Regions from separate parts of the Duganella sp. GW822-FHT06D06 genome, predicted to be linked through region 1. Evidence: predicted binding sites of a transcription regulator. Region 1 holds the regulator's gene; each other region holds the start of a gene.
The links. Region 1 encodes FliA, which starts transcription of late flagellar genes. Its sites were predicted from a motif close to CTAAAGTTTNNNNNNNNNNNGCCGNTA; they were not measured.
Positions count from the first base shown of each region.

Region 2: AC1RMD_RS17865 (flagellar protein FliT) is a predicted target of FliA. The motif match lies at 2,722-2,748, and genes of this name have one in related genera.
Region 3: AC1RMD_RS30540 (flagellin N-terminal helical domain-containing protein) is a predicted target of FliA. The motif match lies at 2,783-2,809, and genes of this name have one in related genera.

Region 1 is NZ_JBXALQ010000012.1:184,603-189,964, forward strand. It holds gene AC1RMD_RS21515 (DUF4351 domain-containing protein) at 1-315, shown strand, start outside; gene flhF (flagellar biosynthesis GTPase FlhF) at 466-1,890, shown strand; gene AC1RMD_RS21525 (MinD/ParA family ATP-binding protein) at 1,883-2,680, shown strand; gene AC1RMD_RS21530 (RNA polymerase sigma factor FliA) at 2,723-3,454, shown strand; gene AC1RMD_RS21535 (flagellar motor protein) at 3,436-4,182, shown strand; gene motD (flagellar motor protein MotD) at 4,184-4,957, shown strand; gene AC1RMD_RS21545 (flagella synthesis protein FlgN) at 4,979-5,362, opposite strand, start outside.
Region 2 is NZ_JBXALQ010000009.1:92,434-97,795, forward strand. It holds gene AC1RMD_RS17840 (S9 family peptidase) at 1-292, shown strand, start outside; gene AC1RMD_RS17845 (CsbD family protein) at 367-558, opposite strand; gene AC1RMD_RS17850 (class I SAM-dependent methyltransferase) at 678-1,298, opposite strand; gene AC1RMD_RS17855 (hypothetical protein) at 1,349-1,756, opposite strand; gene AC1RMD_RS17860 (HDOD domain-containing protein) at 1,815-2,642, shown strand; gene AC1RMD_RS17865 (flagellar protein FliT) at 2,793-3,071, shown strand; gene AC1RMD_RS17870 (aspartate aminotransferase type Ic) at 3,126-4,331, opposite strand; gene AC1RMD_RS17875 (type IV pilus assembly protein FimV) at 4,423-5,362, opposite strand, start outside.
Region 3 is NZ_JBXALQ010000033.1:15,025-20,386, forward strand. It holds gene fliD (flagellar filament capping protein FliD) at 1-358, opposite strand, end outside; gene AC1RMD_RS30535 (flagellar protein FlaG) at 604-993, opposite strand; gene AC1RMD_RS30540 (flagellin N-terminal helical domain-containing protein) at 1,084-2,685, opposite strand; gene AC1RMD_RS30545 (GGDEF domain-containing protein) at 2,985-4,562, opposite strand; gene AC1RMD_RS30550 (response regulator) at 4,712-5,359, opposite strand.

The sequences.
Region 1 (5,362 bases):
TTGACCTATGTGGCTTTGCAATTGGAAAGGAGGCGCGCCATGCCTTACATATCCTCGATGGAACGCCTTTGCATGGAGCAATGGCGCAAGCATGGATTGGAAGAAGGACGACAAGCAGGACGACAAGAAGGACGACAAGAAGGACGACAAGAAGGACAGTCCGCGTTGCTGACCGACTTGTTACGCCAACGCTTCGGCGAGCTCGATGCCGCCGTCTGCGCGCGGCTGCTGCAGGCAGATTTGCCGCAGTTGTCGGCGTGGGCCAAAAACTTCGTTGACGCCACCTCGCTGGACGAGGTTTTTCGCGACCGCTAAGCCGCCTCGGCCGCAATGGTGAAATGCGGCCCATTTGCCCCCCTGTTCCTCGGATCGTTTCCAGAGTGCATCGTCAATAATGGCACTGTCAGAGTAAAGGCGTCTCATCCGGAAGACGCACTGCTTGACTTAGATTTCTGAGAGCCGGCCATGAACGTCAAAAAATTTACCGCACCGACTTCCCGCGAGGCGCTGCGCAAAGTGCGCGAATCGCTCGGCCCCGACGCCGTGATCCTGTCCAACCGCCAGGCCGATGGCGGCGTTGAGATCCTCGCCCTCGCCAACGACGATGCCGCCTCGCTGGCCATGCCGGCGCCGCACTCGCCGATGGCCGAACCGGCGCCGTCGCTCGACCTGGGCACCGCCGCGCCGGCAGGCCGCGTCGAGCAGCGTCTGGAGCCGCGCTTCGCCTCCCATAGCCCGGCCCCGGCGCCGGCCGCCCTGCCAGCGCAACCGGTGCGCCGCGTGGTGGCGTCCGCCTCGTCGTTCGCCAGCGTCACCAAGGCCGCGGCCGCCGCGCCGGCGCCGGCGCCGGCCCAGGCCGCGCTGGACGTCGGCCAGATCGCCGCCATGGTCAGCGCCGCCGTCGCCAGCGCCAAGCAGAACGCCGCCGCCGAAATGCAGGGCATGATGAGCGAAATCCGCGCCATGCGCGGCATGATGGAAACCCAGCTGGCCGAAATTTCCTGGGGCACCACCCAGGCGCGCGAGCCGCAGAAAGCCGCCGTGCTGCGCGAGATGCTGGCGGCCGGCTTCTCGGCCAGCCTGGCGCGCTACCTGATCGAAAAACTGCCGGCCAACCGCGACGCCGCCGACAGCCTGCGCTGGATCAAGAACGTCCTGACCCGCAACCTGCAAACCATGGCCAACGAAGACGCGCTGATCGAGCAGGGCGGCGTGTTCGCGCTGGTCGGCCCGACCGGCGTCGGCAAGACCACCAGCACCGCCAAGCTGGCCGCGCGCTGCGTGATGCGCCACGGCCCGGACAAGCTGGCCCTGATCACCACCGACGCCTACCGTATCGGCGCCCACGAGCAGCTGCGCATCTACGGCAAGATCCTCGGCGTGATGGTGCACTCGGTGAAGGACGAAGCCGACCTGCGCATCGCCCTGAAGGAATTGAAGAACAAGCACACGGTGCTGATCGACACGGTCGGCGTCAGCCAGCGCGACCAGATGGTCACCGAACAGGTGGCTATGCTGCAAGGCGCCGGCGCCGACGTCAAGCGCCTGCTGTGCCTGAACGCCACGGCCACCCAGGAAACCCTGAACGAAGTGGTGCGCGCCTATCAGGGCAGCGGCCTGGCCGGCTGCATCATGACCAAGCTGGACGAAGCGGCCGCGATCGGCAACGTGCTCGACGTGGTGATCCGCCAGAAACTGAATCTGTTCTACGTCTCGAACGGCCAGCGCGTGCCGGAAGACCTGCACCTGGCCGATCCGGCCTACCTGATCGACCGCGCTTTCAAATTGAAACGCGATGTCGTCAACACCCAATACCTGGACGCCGAACTGCCTCTGCTGATGAGCAACGGCCAGAACCAGCAAGCAATGCGCGAGGTGCACCTTGGCTAATTTCGATTTCGACCAGGCGGAGGGACTGCGCCGCATGCTGGCGGGGCCCAAGCCCCGCATCGTCACCTTCCTGTCGGCCTCGCCGCAGGACGACAAGGGCGCCATGCTGGTCAACCTGGGCGCCTCGCTGGCCCGTGCCGGCAACGACGTGCTGCTGGTCGACGCCTGCGCCAGCGCCCACGGCGTGGCCACGCGCCTCGGCGTGGACGGCGGCGCCAGCCTGCTGGACGTGGCGCGCCAGGAATGCGCGCTGAACCAGGTGATCCACCAGGTGCCGCAAGGCTTCGCTGTGGCGTCGATGACACGCGGCGTGGCGCGCAGCGGCCCGGACGAGACGCGCCGCCTGGCCAAGGCCTTCGACGTGCTGGCCAAGCAGACCGGCATCGTCATCGTCGACGGCGAGTTCGACGGCGTGGCCTTCCCGGTGCCGGTCATGGCCAGCTCGGAAATCGTGGTGCAGGTATCGAATAGCGCTACCTCGATCAAGGCCGCATACAGTATGATCAAGCGCCTGAACCAGGAGCTGGGTCGCCGGCCGTTTGGAATTCTGGTCACCGGGGCTTCCGAATCGGAAGCAAAGGTGGTATACGATAATATGGCACAGGCAGCAAGCCGATACCTGGCGGTGAACCTCGTTTCGATGGGATCGGTGCCGGCGGATGAATACCTGCAACGCGCGGCACGCTTGGGGCGTGCGGTGGTCGATGCGTTTCCGCTGGCCGGGGCTTCGGTCGCGTTTCGTCAACTGGCGGGGCGCTTCGCGCTGGCCGGCTCGCCATCTTTCCGTTAAGGGAGCATCATAATTTTAGCGCTTAATCAATAATAAACGGCTATGTACACGGTCAAAGGGAAAGTGGACAAGAATTCTTTGCTGACGGAGCACATGCCGTTGGTGAAGCGCTTGGCCCACCACATGAAGGCGAAACTGCCGCCCAGCGTCGAAGTCGACGATCTGGTGCAAGCCGGGATGATCGGCCTGCTCGACGCCATCAGCCGTTACGAGGACACCCATGGCGCCCAGTTCGAAACCTACGCCGTGTTGCGCATCCGCGGCGCCATGCTCGACGAGCTGCGCAACAGCGACTGGCTGCCGCGCTCGATGCGCCAGAACATGCGCAAGATCGAAACCGCGATGAGCACGCTGCAACAGCGCCTGGGCCATCCGCCGACCGAGTCGGAAGTGGCCAAGATGCTCAAGCTGTCGCTGTCCGACTACCAGGATATGCTGTCCGACGGCGGCGGCCACCAGCTGGTGTACTACGAAGATTTTCACGACGACGACGGCAACGACAGCTTCCTCGACCGTTACTGCTCGGACGAGGAGAGCGACCCGCTGCGCTCGCTGCTGGACGGCGACTTCCGCCAGGCCGTGATCGACGCCATCGACGCGCTGCCGCCGCGCGAAAAGATCCTGATGGGGCTGTACTACGAAGAGGAGCTCAACTTGAAAGAAATCGGCGCCGTGATGGGCGTATCGGAATCGCGCGTATCGCAGCTGCATACGCAGGCCGTGGCGCGTCTGCGCGCCTCACTTCGGGAGCGGTCTTGGACTGGGCCAGCGTAGCCGGGGTGCTGCTGGCGCTGGCCGGCATCATCGTCGGCCAGACGCTCGAAGGCGGCAAGCTGGCGTCGCTGCTGCAACCGGCCGCGTTCGCGATCGTCGTCATCGGCACCTTCGGCGCGGTGATGTTGCAGACCCGCTTCAAGACCTTCATGCGCGGCGTGCGCATGCTGCGCCTGGTGTTCGCGCCGCCGGCCGACACCCGCGTGGTGCTGGCGCGCGACATCAACGCCTGGAACCTGGCGGCGCGGCGCGACGGCCTGCTGTCGCTGGAGCGCTATATGCTCGCCTCCAAGGACAAGTTCAACACCAAGGGCCTGCGCCTGATCGTCGACGGCATCAACCCCGACAAGCTGCGCCAGATCCTCGACACCGAAATCACCGCCTACGAAACGGAAGAACGCCAGGCGGTGCGCATCTGGGAATCGGCGGCCGGCTATTCGCCCACCATCGGCATCCTGGGCGCGGTGCTGGGCCTGATCCACGTGATGGAAAACCTGTCCGACCCCAGCAAGCTGGGTTCCGGCATCGCGGTGGCCTTCGTGTCGACCATCTACGGCGTCGGCCTGGCCAACCTGTTCTTCTACCCGATCGCCAACAAGCTCAAGGCCATCGTCACGCAGGCGGTGCACCAGCAGGAAATCGCCGCCGCCGTGTTCTACGACATCGCCACCGGCGACCACACGCGCGTCATCGACGAGCGCATCGCCACGCTGCTGCGGGAACACTGACATGCAGAACCGGCGCGCCCGCAGGAAGTTCGACGACGAACCGGAGAACCACGAGCGCTGGCTGATCTCCTACGCCGACTTCATCACGCTGCTGTTCGCCTTCTTCGTCGTCATGTACGCGATTTCGGTGGTCAATATCGGCCGCTACAAGGTGTTGTCGGTGGCCCTGGGCGACGCCTTCGGCGGCGCCGGTTCGGCCAGGCCGGTCAACACCGAAGTACCCAACCTGCCGATCCCCAATCCCAATCTGCGGCGCCACGCCGAACTGCTGCGCAAGGAAAAGACCCAGATGACCAAGCTGGCGCAGGACTTGTTGTCCACCTTGGCGCCGCTGGTCAAGGAGGGCAAGGTGCGGGTCACGCAGAACAGCCGCGGCGTCAGCGTCGAGATCAACGCCTCGGTGCTGTTCGATCCGGGCGAGGCGCGCCTGACCAACGAATCGACCGAGGCGCTGCGGGCCGTCGCCGGCCTGCTGAAGAACGACGAGCACAAGGTGCAGGTCGAAGGGCACACCGACAACCAGCCGATCCGCAACACGCTGTTCCCGTCCAACTGGGAACTGTCGGCGGTGCGCGCCAGCAGCGTGGTGCGGCTGTTCATCGACGCCGGCGTGGCGCCGGAGCGGCTGACCGCGGTCGGCTTCAGCGCCAACGTGCCGGTGGCGCCGAACGACAACACGATCGGCCGCGCGCGCAATCGCCGGGTGGCGGTCACGATCCTGTCCGGGATACCGGATACGGTAACGGAAGTGCCGACGCCGGCGCCGGCTCAATAAGCAGTCAACGGTAAATTCGGCTCAGCCGGCCAGGAAGCCGCGGCTGCGGGGCAGGGAGGTGGACAGGCCGCCAGGGCCGTAGAAGTTGTCCGCGCCCGCCGATTGCGGACGCAGCGCTTGCAGCGCGCCTTGCGTGTGGTTCATCTGCTTGTTGATCAGCATGCCGTTGATGCGGTTCAGTTCCTTGGCTTCGCGGGAATGTTGCAGCAGCGCTTGCCAGAGGGCGCTCGCTTCGGCGGCGTCGGCGCCGCTGGCGGCAACCCAGGCATCCATGCCGGCTTCCTCGGCCGGGTAGCCGGCCTTGCCCAGGGCGCGGTGGCGCTGGGCCGACAACAGGGTCATCTGCGTGACCAGTGCCGATTTCTTGGTGGTGACCGCCGTCAGGCCGTCGATTTCCGCCGCCAC
Region 2 (5,362 bases), on a different contig from region 1:
GTTCATGGGCACGCCGAAAGAGAACGCGGCCGGCTATGCATCGGGCGGCGTGTACTCGCACCTGGACGGGCTGAAGTCGCCGCTGCTGCTGATGCACGGCATGGCCGATGACAACGTGCTGTTCACCAACACCACGCGCATGATCGACGCGCTGGTCAAACGCAATGTGCACTTCGAACTGATGACCTATCCGGGCGCCAAGCACGGCATCTCGGGGCGCGGTCCGCAGCGCCATGTGTACGGCAACATCGAGGCCTTCTTCAAGAAGAATTTGATGCCGGAAACGAAGTAAGCAAAAAAAAGCCGCGTGGCTTGGGACGGCCTTGGCCGTCTTAAGCGCACGTGGCTTTTTTTTTGCGGCAACGATTAGTTGCGGTTGCCTTTGGCGATATCTTTGACCGCTTCCTTGGCGTCGCCCAGGCCTTTTTGCAGCTTGCCTTCGGCTTGCTTGTTCAGGCCCTTGGCTTGCTGCTCCGAGCTGCCGACCAGCTTGCCGGCCTCTTCCTGGATTTTGCCGCCGATGTCTTTCGCCGTACCTTTAACTTGATCCTTGTTCATGGTGAACTCCTTGGTGGGTGATGAAGTTACAGGACACACAGCGCTGTGCTGCGTGCAAGGCCCCCACTATAGGCAGACGCTGGTTGGCCTTCTGTGCGATTGCGCACCCATTCCGGCAATCAGATTGTGCGCCAGACGCTGGCCAGCCACGGTTGCTGATCGCGCGGCAAGCCTGCGGGACGATAGTAATGTTGGACTGCGATAAATCCTGCTGCCAGCAGGTAACGCTCCCAGGTGTCGTAGTCGTAGTAGCTGCCGTAGCGCGGGCCGTTCCAGCCTTCGCGGTTGTCGCCGCGCGGATTGGAGCTGAACAGCACGCCGCCGGTTTTCAGCGCGGCGTGCAGGTCCAGCAGCACCTGCGGCAGCGCGGCGCTGGGCAGGTGGAACAGCGAGGCGTTGGCGTAGACGCCGTCGAAAAAACCGGCGGGCAGATCGAGTTTGACGAAGTCCTGCTGCCACGCCGCGCAGCCGCTGTAGGCGCGCGCCATCTCGACGAATCGCGCCGAGCCGTCGATGCCGATCGCTTCGTGGCCCAGGCTCTTGAAGGTCTTCAGGTCGCGGCCGGGGCCGCAGCCCAGGTCCAGCAGGTGGTATGGCGCGGGGCCGTGTATCGCCGCCAGCAAGGCGGCGATGTTTTGGCTGACATCGTGGTCGATGGTGCCGGCGAAAAACTGCTCGGCATTGCGCTCGTAATGCTGCAGCGTGGTTTGAGTGATCTGCTCGATAGGGTCGGGTTCCATGCCGCCAGTATATACGGCGGGCGCGAAATTCAACCCTTCGACAGACTGCCCTATTTCGGCCTTCTGAAACTCTCTATTTTGTATGGATCCATACTTTGTGCAGCGCACAAGCCGTGTCGAGAGAAGATAAAACAAAAATAGAGAGTTTCCGAGGGCCGAAATAGGATCGTCCGGCGAAGGATGTGCGAACGGGTCCCCCATCGCACATCCTTCCTGCCCAGCTTGCCAGATCGGCCAGGTTCGCGCTCGGGCATGGCCGCATTGACGGCGGCCAGGCTGCGCTTCCAGCGCACCGATTGCTCAGGCGTGCCGTTCAGCGTGCGGCCGGAATAATCGAAGTGCCGGTCGGCCAGCGCGCTTGTCGCCGATGGCGGCGACGGTCGATGGGTCGGCGACGCAATAGATCGTAGCGACACGGCAGAAAAGAGACGCCAGACCAGCAAAATTGTTTCATTCATTGGGCGAATCGCTATATAGTTAGCCTATAGCAACGCGCTAACAACCCAGGAGATAAATATGAAACTTGATGCCCTGTTCCAGAATCCAACTGCGTTGCCCACCGCGCCTAAAGTCGTGGAAGAGCTGATCAGCAGTTTCGACAAGGCCAGCGTTTCGACCGAAGAGATCGCGAAGAAACTGTCGACAGATCCGGTGCTGAGCGCCAAGCTGCTGCGCCTGGCCAACTCGGCCTACTACCATGTGTCGCGCAGCATCGGCACGGTGGAAGACGCGGTGCTGATGCTCGGCTTCGTGACGGTGCGCACGCTGGTCATCAGTTCCGGCCTGGTCAGCGGCTTCAAGACCGTGCCCGGTCTCGACCTCAAGCAATTCTGGCGCTACAGCCTGCACACCGCGGTGTCGGCCAAGTGGATCGCCAAGAAGACCAAGGAAAACACCGACCTCGCCTTCACCATCGGCATGATGCACGCCATCGGCCAGCTGGTGATCCATTCGGCGATGGCCGAGCAGGCGATGGCGCTCGACAAGGTGGCCGGCCCGCTGGACTCGCGCCGCCTGGACGCCGAGCAAACCTCGTTCGGCTTCACCTTCGCCGACGTCGGCGCCGAACTGGCCAAGCGCTGGAAGTTCCCGCTGACCTTCTCGGAAACCATCCTGGCCTTCCCCGAGCCGCACCACAACGGCGAACTGAACCGCCTGGCCGCCGTGGTCTCGCTGGCCGCCTGGCGCGCCCGCGTCGAGCAGGCCGGCCTGAACGAAGAGGAAATCGCCGCCTGCTATCCGGCCGACCTGGCCGAGGAACTGGGCCTGGACGACAACGCGCTGATCGACGACATGCCGTCGCCGGACGAGCTGAGCGCCGGCCTGGAGGAGCTGGTCAAATAAACCAGCTTGTTTTTTGCGCCACGAAAAGCCCCGCATGGGGCTTTTTTTCGATCTTTTTCAAATATTTTTTCAAAACACCCTAAAGTTCCCATTTATGGCGACGTTAATCAGGACATGTGGTAATCCGTTATAACTAGCCAGGGTGAGAACATGACCTCCACCGAAGTCCTCTCGATGTACGAAAACATTGCCGGTTTGACCAATCAAATGGCCGCCGCCGCACGCCTGGGTGATTTCGACGGCCTGAGCCGCCTGGAAGCGCAATGCGCCAATGTAGCCCGCGCAGTAAGTAGCGGCGCGCCGGCCCTGAGCGGCGCCCCGCGCCTGCGCAAGATCGACCTGCTGAAACAGATCCTGGCCAACGACCGCGCCATCCGCGACGTCACCGAGCCTTGGGCCGACAACGTGCCCGGCATGTCGCGTCAATAAAACGCCCTGCCCAATAAAAAAAGCGCCCACGGGCGCTTTTTGCATTCAGGGCGATCAGCCCGCCAGCGCCACCTTCAGCGACAACGCGATGCCCTGCGCCGCCTGGGTGATTTCGTCCAGCGACGGGAAGCTCGGCGCGATGCGGATATGGCTATCCTTCGGATCGTTACCGTAAGGGAAAGCCGCACCGGCCGGCGTCAGCGTGATGCCCGCCTCCTTGGCCAGCGCCACGGTGCGCTTGGCCGAACCGTCCGGCGTCACCAGATCGATGAAGTAGCCGCCCTGCGGACGCGTCCACGACACGCCCGGCACGTCGGCCAGATGGTGCTCGAACTGCGCCAGCACCGCGTCGAACTTCGGCTTCAACAGCAAACGATGCTGTTCCATCAACGCTTCCACCGTCGGCAGGTCCTTCAGCAGACGCACATGGCGCAGCTGGTTGATCTTGTCCGGGCCGATGCTGCGGATGCCCGCGTGCTTGGTCCACCAGGCGATATTGGCCGGCGAAGCGGCCAGCGCGGCGATGCCCGAACCGGCCCAGCTCACCTTCGACGACGACGCGAACACGATCGCGCGGTCGGGGTTGCCGGCCTTGGCGCAGGCGTCCAGGATATTGGCCACTTCCAGCTTCCGCTCGCCCAGATGATGGAAGCGGTAAGCGTCGTCCCACATCAGGCGGAAGTCCGGCGCCGCCGTCTTCATCGCCGCCAGGCGGGCCACCACGGCGTCCGAAAACACCACGCCGCCCGGATTGCTGTACTTCGGCACGCACCACATGCCCTTGATGCTGGCGTCCTCGGCCACCAGTTTCTCCACCAGGTCCATGTCCGGACCGGCTTCGGTCATCGGAATGTTGATCATCTTGATGCCGCGCGCTTCGCAGATGGCGAAATGGCGGTCATAGCCCGGCACCGGGCACAGGAAGGTCACCGGCTCGCGCACCCACGGCGCATTGCCGGGCGTGCCGTTGAGCAGGCTGTAGATGATGACGTCATGCATCAGCGACAGGCTGGCGCTGCTGTCGACCACCACCTGCGCGGCCGGCACATCCAGCAGCTTGCCGAACAGTTCGCGCGCTTCCGGCAGGCCGATGGTGCCGCCGTAGTTGCGGCCATCGGTGCCGTCGGCGGCCTGGTAGCCGTCCAGCGGGGCCATCAGGCCATTCGACAGATCCAGTTGCTCGGGCGCAGGCTTGCCGCGGGACATGTCCAGCTTCAGGCCGAGTTGTTTGAAAGCTTGATATTGCTCTACTGCGGTCATAGCGCTCTTTCAGGTATGGGGAAGACGGAGGGGGTCGAATACTATACCCCAGATTGTCCGACCCCGATCAGAGCGTGCAGTTATATACTTATTACTGCTGCATCATTGATTCCGGCGTGACTTCGTGCAGCGGCGGCGCCTCCACCGGTTGGCCGCCCTCGCCGGCCGCCGTTTTCTTGCGGAATCCCTGCCAGATCTTCAGCGGCCCGCCGCCGCGTTTCTTGCGCAGGTAGAGATAGCCGCCGGCGCCCAGCAACAAGACCAGCACGCCGGCGCCGGCGGCGATCAGCGGCGTATTGCTGCTGGCCGGTTCCGGCGGTTTTTCCTTTTTATACTTCAGCTTGGGCAACACGCGCACCGTCTTGACCGGCGCCGACGCCGCCTCGGATGCCGACGCCGATGCCGACGCCGACGCTGCATGCGCAGCGGCTGGCGCCGCCGCCGTTGCCTTAACCGACGCCGCATGCGCCGACGAAGTGGCCGCGGCACTCGCGCCGTGCGCAGCGGCCGCCCCGCCCTTGGCCGCCAAAGCCCCCTGCAGCAGCTTCAGCTTGCCCTCCAGCTCGACCAGCTTGCTGGACAACTCGACGCTGTGGGTATCGAGCGCCGCGCATTCCTTGGCGCTCATGCCGGACGGGGTGCAGGCGGCCGCAGCCGCAGGCCGCGTCACGCCCCTGGGCAGCGGCAACGGCGCCAACGGCAACAAAGCCTGCGCCACGCCCAACGGCACGCCGCCGTCGGCCGGCGCCGGCCGCCGCGACGGCGCCGTTCGCAAACCACCCGGCCCGCCCACCTCGGATTCATGCGCCGACGGCATCGGCGCTGGCCGCGTCCGGTCCCGTAGCGGCGCCACGGCCGGCGTCACGGCCGGCGCCACGGCCACCGCGACCGGCGCCGGCGCCGCAGCCGCCTCCCTGGCCGCCCGCTCCGCCCTTGCCAACGCGGCCGCCTGCGCCGCCGTCATGGCCGGCGGCGGCGGCGGCGCCGGATTCGGATCCGCCTGCAGCCACACGGTCGCCGCGCGCACATCC
Region 3 (5,362 bases), on a different contig from region 1:
TGGCGGCCGTGGTGCTCTTGTAGCCGGTCGAGGCCAGCGTCTGCGCCTGCGCGATCTGGCTGATGTTGACGCGGTAGTTGCCCGGCTGCGCGGTGCTGCTGGCGGTGGCGGTCATCACCGTGGTGTCGCTGGGCGAGCTGACCAGGGTCTGGAAGCTGGAGACCGAGGTCAGGCCGGCCAGCGCGCTCTGGAACGAGCCCAGCGCGCCGGACAAATTGCCGAACGCGGACACCTTCGCCAGATAGCTGGCCGACTTCTTGTCGTAATCGGCCAGCGGCGCGGATTCGACCGCCATCAGCTTGCTGACGATGGAGTCGACCGGGATGTTCGAGCCGATGCCTGGTGAAGAGATACCCACGTTGCGCTCCTAAGTAAAGCAATAATATAAGACAATATCGGCAGAATCAAACCGGACTTGAGAGGGGAGAATACCTGCCAGTTCAGGCAAAGCTGAAAAAACGGGCAGCGCTCGGCGGCGCAGGGCGTGGCGGGGCGGCGCTATGGCTCCGCAACGGGCGTGGCCCGTCAGATTCGCGGTGGCGGCAATCCTGCTGGCAGGATGCCATGAAGACAGAAAAAGCGGCGCGCGCGAGCGCGGCCGCTTCAGGCGGTTTGCTGGATCAGCAAGCCGGAGGCGCCGGATTTCGATTCCAGCGATTTGGCGATTTCCAGCGCTTCGGGCGAGGGAATCTGGCGCAGCACTTCCTTGGTGGTCTGGTCGATCACTTTGACCACGGTACGCTTGGTGTCGGTATCGACCGAGAACTCCAGGCCCTGCGACTTGGCTTGCGCCGACTTGTTCAGCTGCGATACGGCCTGGTTGACCTGGTCCAGCGTCGGCACGTTGGCCGGGGCCTTGACGGCGGCCGCGGTGTCGACCGCGGTGGCCGGCGCGCGTGTTGCGCCGTGGGCGGCGACCTCGCCGCCGGCGGAGTTGGCCGGGCGGTCTACTGGGCGGGCCTGGGAGGCCGAGCCGATGGTATCGATAGTCATGATGCTTCCTTTGTGAAAAATCCCCGGTTGAATAAATCAACCGGGGAACCTAGTCAGAGTGCGGCTCGTCCGCCGACCCTTCCCCGGATTTTAGCCACGCAGCAGGGACAGCACGCCGTTCGGCAGCGAGTTGGCCTGGGCCAGGATGGCGGTACCAGCTTGTTGCAGGATCTGGCCGCGGGTCAGGTTGGCCGTTTCCGACGCGAAGTCGGTATCTTGAATCCGGCTACGCGAAGCGGACAAGTTCTCCGTTGTCGTGTTCAGGTTCGAGATGGTCGAAGCGAAACGGTTCTGGATCGCACCCAGGGATGCGCGGTTGCTGTTGATCGCGTTCAGGGCCGAATCGATGGTCTTCAGCGCGGCATTCGAGCCGGCGACGGTGCTCACGTCCAGCTTGGCGACCGATTGCAGGCCGCTGGACACAGTGGCTGCTACCAGCGTCGTGCCGGTGCTGCTTGCCGAGAAGCCGCTATCCGACGAGAAGTCCAGATGTCCACCGACAGTAACCGAGGCGCCGGTACCAGCGGTGATGACCGGGGTGGCACCGCTGTTGTCCACGGTGTCGGCGGTGCCGCCGGCGCCGATGGCGATCGCGGTGGCCAGCGTGGCTGCCGTCGAACCGGAAGCTGGCTTGTCCGCGCCACGGATCGTGGCGGCGGCGGCGCCGTTTTGCAGTGCGTCGTTGGCGGCCAGGGCGCCGTTGGTATTTTGCAGGCTGATGTCGTCACCGGCGCTGTTGGTCAACAGAATTTCTTTGGCGGTGCCGGCGGCGTTGGTCTTGATGGTGGCGCTGATATTGGTCGTGCCGGTCTGAGCATTGATTGCCTGAGCCAGCGAGGACAGGTCGCCGCCCTTGACCTGGGCAGCGATCGTGACGGCTTTCGATTCCTTGTCATTGGCGATCGAGTTGGCGCCTCGCAAGGTGAACTGGACCGAGCCGTCACCGATATTCTCCAGCGTGGCGTTGGTGGTTGCGGACGCCGTGACGCCGCTGCTGCTGCTCTGGCTGTTGATGTTGGCGGCGATGACTTTGGCGCTGTCATTGGCCTTGACGTTGACGTTGGTGGTTACGCCGGCACCCGAATTGAAGGTCAGCGTTTCGGCGGCGGCCACGTTGTTTTTGTTGCCGGCGATGGCTTCCGAGATGACGGTGCCGCCGTAGGCCGAGCTCGCGGTGTTGTTGCCGATATCGGTGGCGCGAGCGCTTTGCACGCCGACATTGATGGTCTGGCCGGAGTTGGCGCCGACCTGGAACTGGGCCGAGGTCAGCGAACCGTCCAGCACGTTCTGGCCGTTGAACTGGGTGGTGTTGGCCACGCGGTCCAGTTCGTTCGACAGGGCTGCGACCTCGCCCTGGATCGACTTGCGGTCGGAATCCGAGTTGGTGCCGTTGGCGGACTGGACTGCCAGTTCGCGGATACGTTGCAGCAGATCGCCTGCCGTGCTCAAGCCACCCTCGGCCGTTTGCGCCAGCGAGATGCCGTCGTTGGCGTTGCGTGCTGCCTGGGTATTGCCGCGAATTTGCGAGGAGAAGCGCTCGGAAATCGCCAGGCCGGCGGCGTCGTCTTTTGCGCTGTTGATGCGCAAACCGGAAGACAGGCGTTGCAGGGAAGTCGACAGCGAGGCTTGCGACGTGGTCAGGTTACGTTGCGAATTCAGCGATGCAATATTTGTGTTAATGACTTGTGCCATGATGTTTCTCCAGACTGATACTTCGATTCGGCAATATGCTCAGTTCCCATTGGTCTGCCTCCACGTTCCGAGACATTCAAACCGCTGTTGTTACTGGTAACGGTTGCCCAGTGGGAAAATTAAGGGCTGGAAAGGAGGGATTTTTTCTCTGGCGGGCCTAAAGTTCAACACCCATACCCGTTTAAACGACAGCAATGCCGGAATCTTTAGGGCAAAAATAATTATTTTTCACCCTTGTTTTTGGGCAAAAAAAAGCCCGGCAAGGGCCGGGCCGGGCGCCAACTGATACAGGCAGCGGCTTATTCGGCCACCACCACCCGGTTCTTGCCGGTCTGCTTGGCGGTGTACATGGCCTTGTCGGCGCGCTTGACCAGCTCGGTCTGCTCCTCGTTGGGACGGCGCAGCGCCACCCCGGCCGAGAAGGTGATCAGCACTTTCTCGTTATCGTGCAGGAAGAAGTGCTTGGTCAGCTCGCGCTGCAGGCGGGTCATGGTGCTGGCCGCCGCCTCGACCGAGGTCTCCGGCATCAGGATCAGGAATTCCTCGCCGCCGAAGCGGGCGATCACGTCCATCGAGCGCAAGGTGTCCTTGACGATCTTGACCAGGTGCTTCAGCGCGGCGTCGCCGGCGATGTGGCCGTAGGTGTCGTTGAGCTTCTTGAAGTCGTCGAGGTCGAGGATGGCGATGCACAGCGGCGTGCCGCGGCGGTCGGCGCGCGCGGTCTCGCGCTCGAACACGTCGTCCAGGCCGCGGCGGTTGAGGCTGCCGGTCAGCTGGTCTTCGCGCACCAGCTCGCTCAAATGCTGCAACTTCGCCTCCAGCGCGTGGATGCGGTTCTCGGCGTCCTGCACTTCCTGGCGCGCCAGCACCATCTTGTCGCGCGCCTTCAGCGCCTCGCTCTGCACCAGGCGGGTTTCCTTGAGGACGTCGTCGAGGATGTTGTTGAGCTCGGCGATATTGTCGGCCTTGCTGATCTTTTCCGAATAGCCGCCGATCTTCTCGTGGAAGTCGCCGGTCGAGGCCGCCACTTGGCCGAGGCGGTCGATAAAGGTCATCATCATGTTCTTGACGGTGAGCTTGACGTCCGACAGGCTGTGCTTGAGCTGGCCCTGCTTGTAGATCACTTCCTTCAGGCTGCGGGTGGCTTCCTCCAGCGCGCGCACGTCGATCGGGCCGGTGATCAGGTTTTGCACCGATTCGATCTGGCCGCGCAGCCAGCTGTCGTCGTCCAGCAGTTCGCTGACGTTTTCCAGCAGCAGCTTGAACAGGCGCAGCAGCAGTTCCTGCTGCTCGCCGCTGTCGCCGCCGCGCAGCTCGATCTGGTAGCACAGCTGTTTCAGCCGCACGGCGATCTCGGCCAGCGCCTCCTCGCTGTGGGCCAGCTTGGTGGCCGCGCCCAGCGATTCGGCCTCGGCCACCAGCACCGGCGCGCCCGACAGCAGCGACGCCACCGCGAAGGTCAGGGTGCGGCTCAGCAGGTCGCGCAGGGTGCGGCTGTGTTCGTCCTCGGGCAGCAGGCCGGCCACTTCGATGCCGCCTTTCTTGCCGACGAAGTGTTTTTCCACCAGCTGCGACAGCGCCTTGGCATAGCCTTCCCAGTCGCGCGACTTGACGGCGCGGTTGAAGCGGCGGCCGAAGTCGGCCAGGTCGCCGGTGTTTTCGGTCAGGCGGGTGGCGAACTGGCTGAGCACCGATTCCGGGCCGGGATCGAGCGCGCCGACGGGGGCGGCCGGGGCGGCGGCGACGCCGGCGATTTCGTTGTAGATGTCGCGGTAGGCTTCCGGCGTCGGCGCGATGCGGCGCACGGCCAGGCGCTTGAACGCCTCGCGCGCGATCTCGGCCGGATTCTGCTCGGGAGTGGATGGTTTGCTGGACATCAGATGCGGCCTCGTAAAGGTTTGTTCATTAAACCATAATAAGTCCGAGCGCCGATCGGCATAGCTTGAATAAAAGGCCGGAAGGCATCTTTCATTAGGGCATCAAGCGTAGGCAGAGCGGCAAGCGCGCGGCGATCGCTATCGACCGACTATTCTATCAGCTGGTTTTTGATGGCGTAATGGGTCAGTTCCGCGCTGTTTTTCAGCTTCATCTTGACCAGCAGCCGGGCCCGGTACTCGCTGACCGTCTTCACCGACAGCGACAGTTCCTTGGCGATCATGCCCACCGTCTTGCCGGAGGCGATCATGGTCAGCGTCTGGTATTCGCGGTCGGACAGGGTGTCGTGCGGCGGCGCCTCGTGGTCCTCGCCGACGTGGTTGGCCAGTTCCTGCGCCAGCGCCGGGCTGATGTACTTGAGGCCGCCGGCCACCTGGCGGATCGCCGTCACCAGCTCGCGCGGCGCGCTCTGCTTGGTCAGGTAGCCGGCGGCGCCGGCCTTGAGCGAGCGGATCGCGTACTGGTCCTCGCGGTGCATCGACAGCATCAGCACCGCCAGCTCCGGCTTTTCCTTCTTGATCTGCTTGAGCACCTCGATGCCGCTGCGGTCGGGCATCGAGATGTCGAGCAGCATGACCTGGCAGTCCGACTTGCGGAACAGCTTGATGGCGTCCAGGCCGTTCTCGGCCTCGCCGGCGACGACGATGTCGCGCGTCTCGGCCAGGATTTGTTTCAAGCCTTCCCGCACGATGGCGTGGTCGTCGGCGATGAAGACCTTGATGATGGCTTTTTCTGACATGCG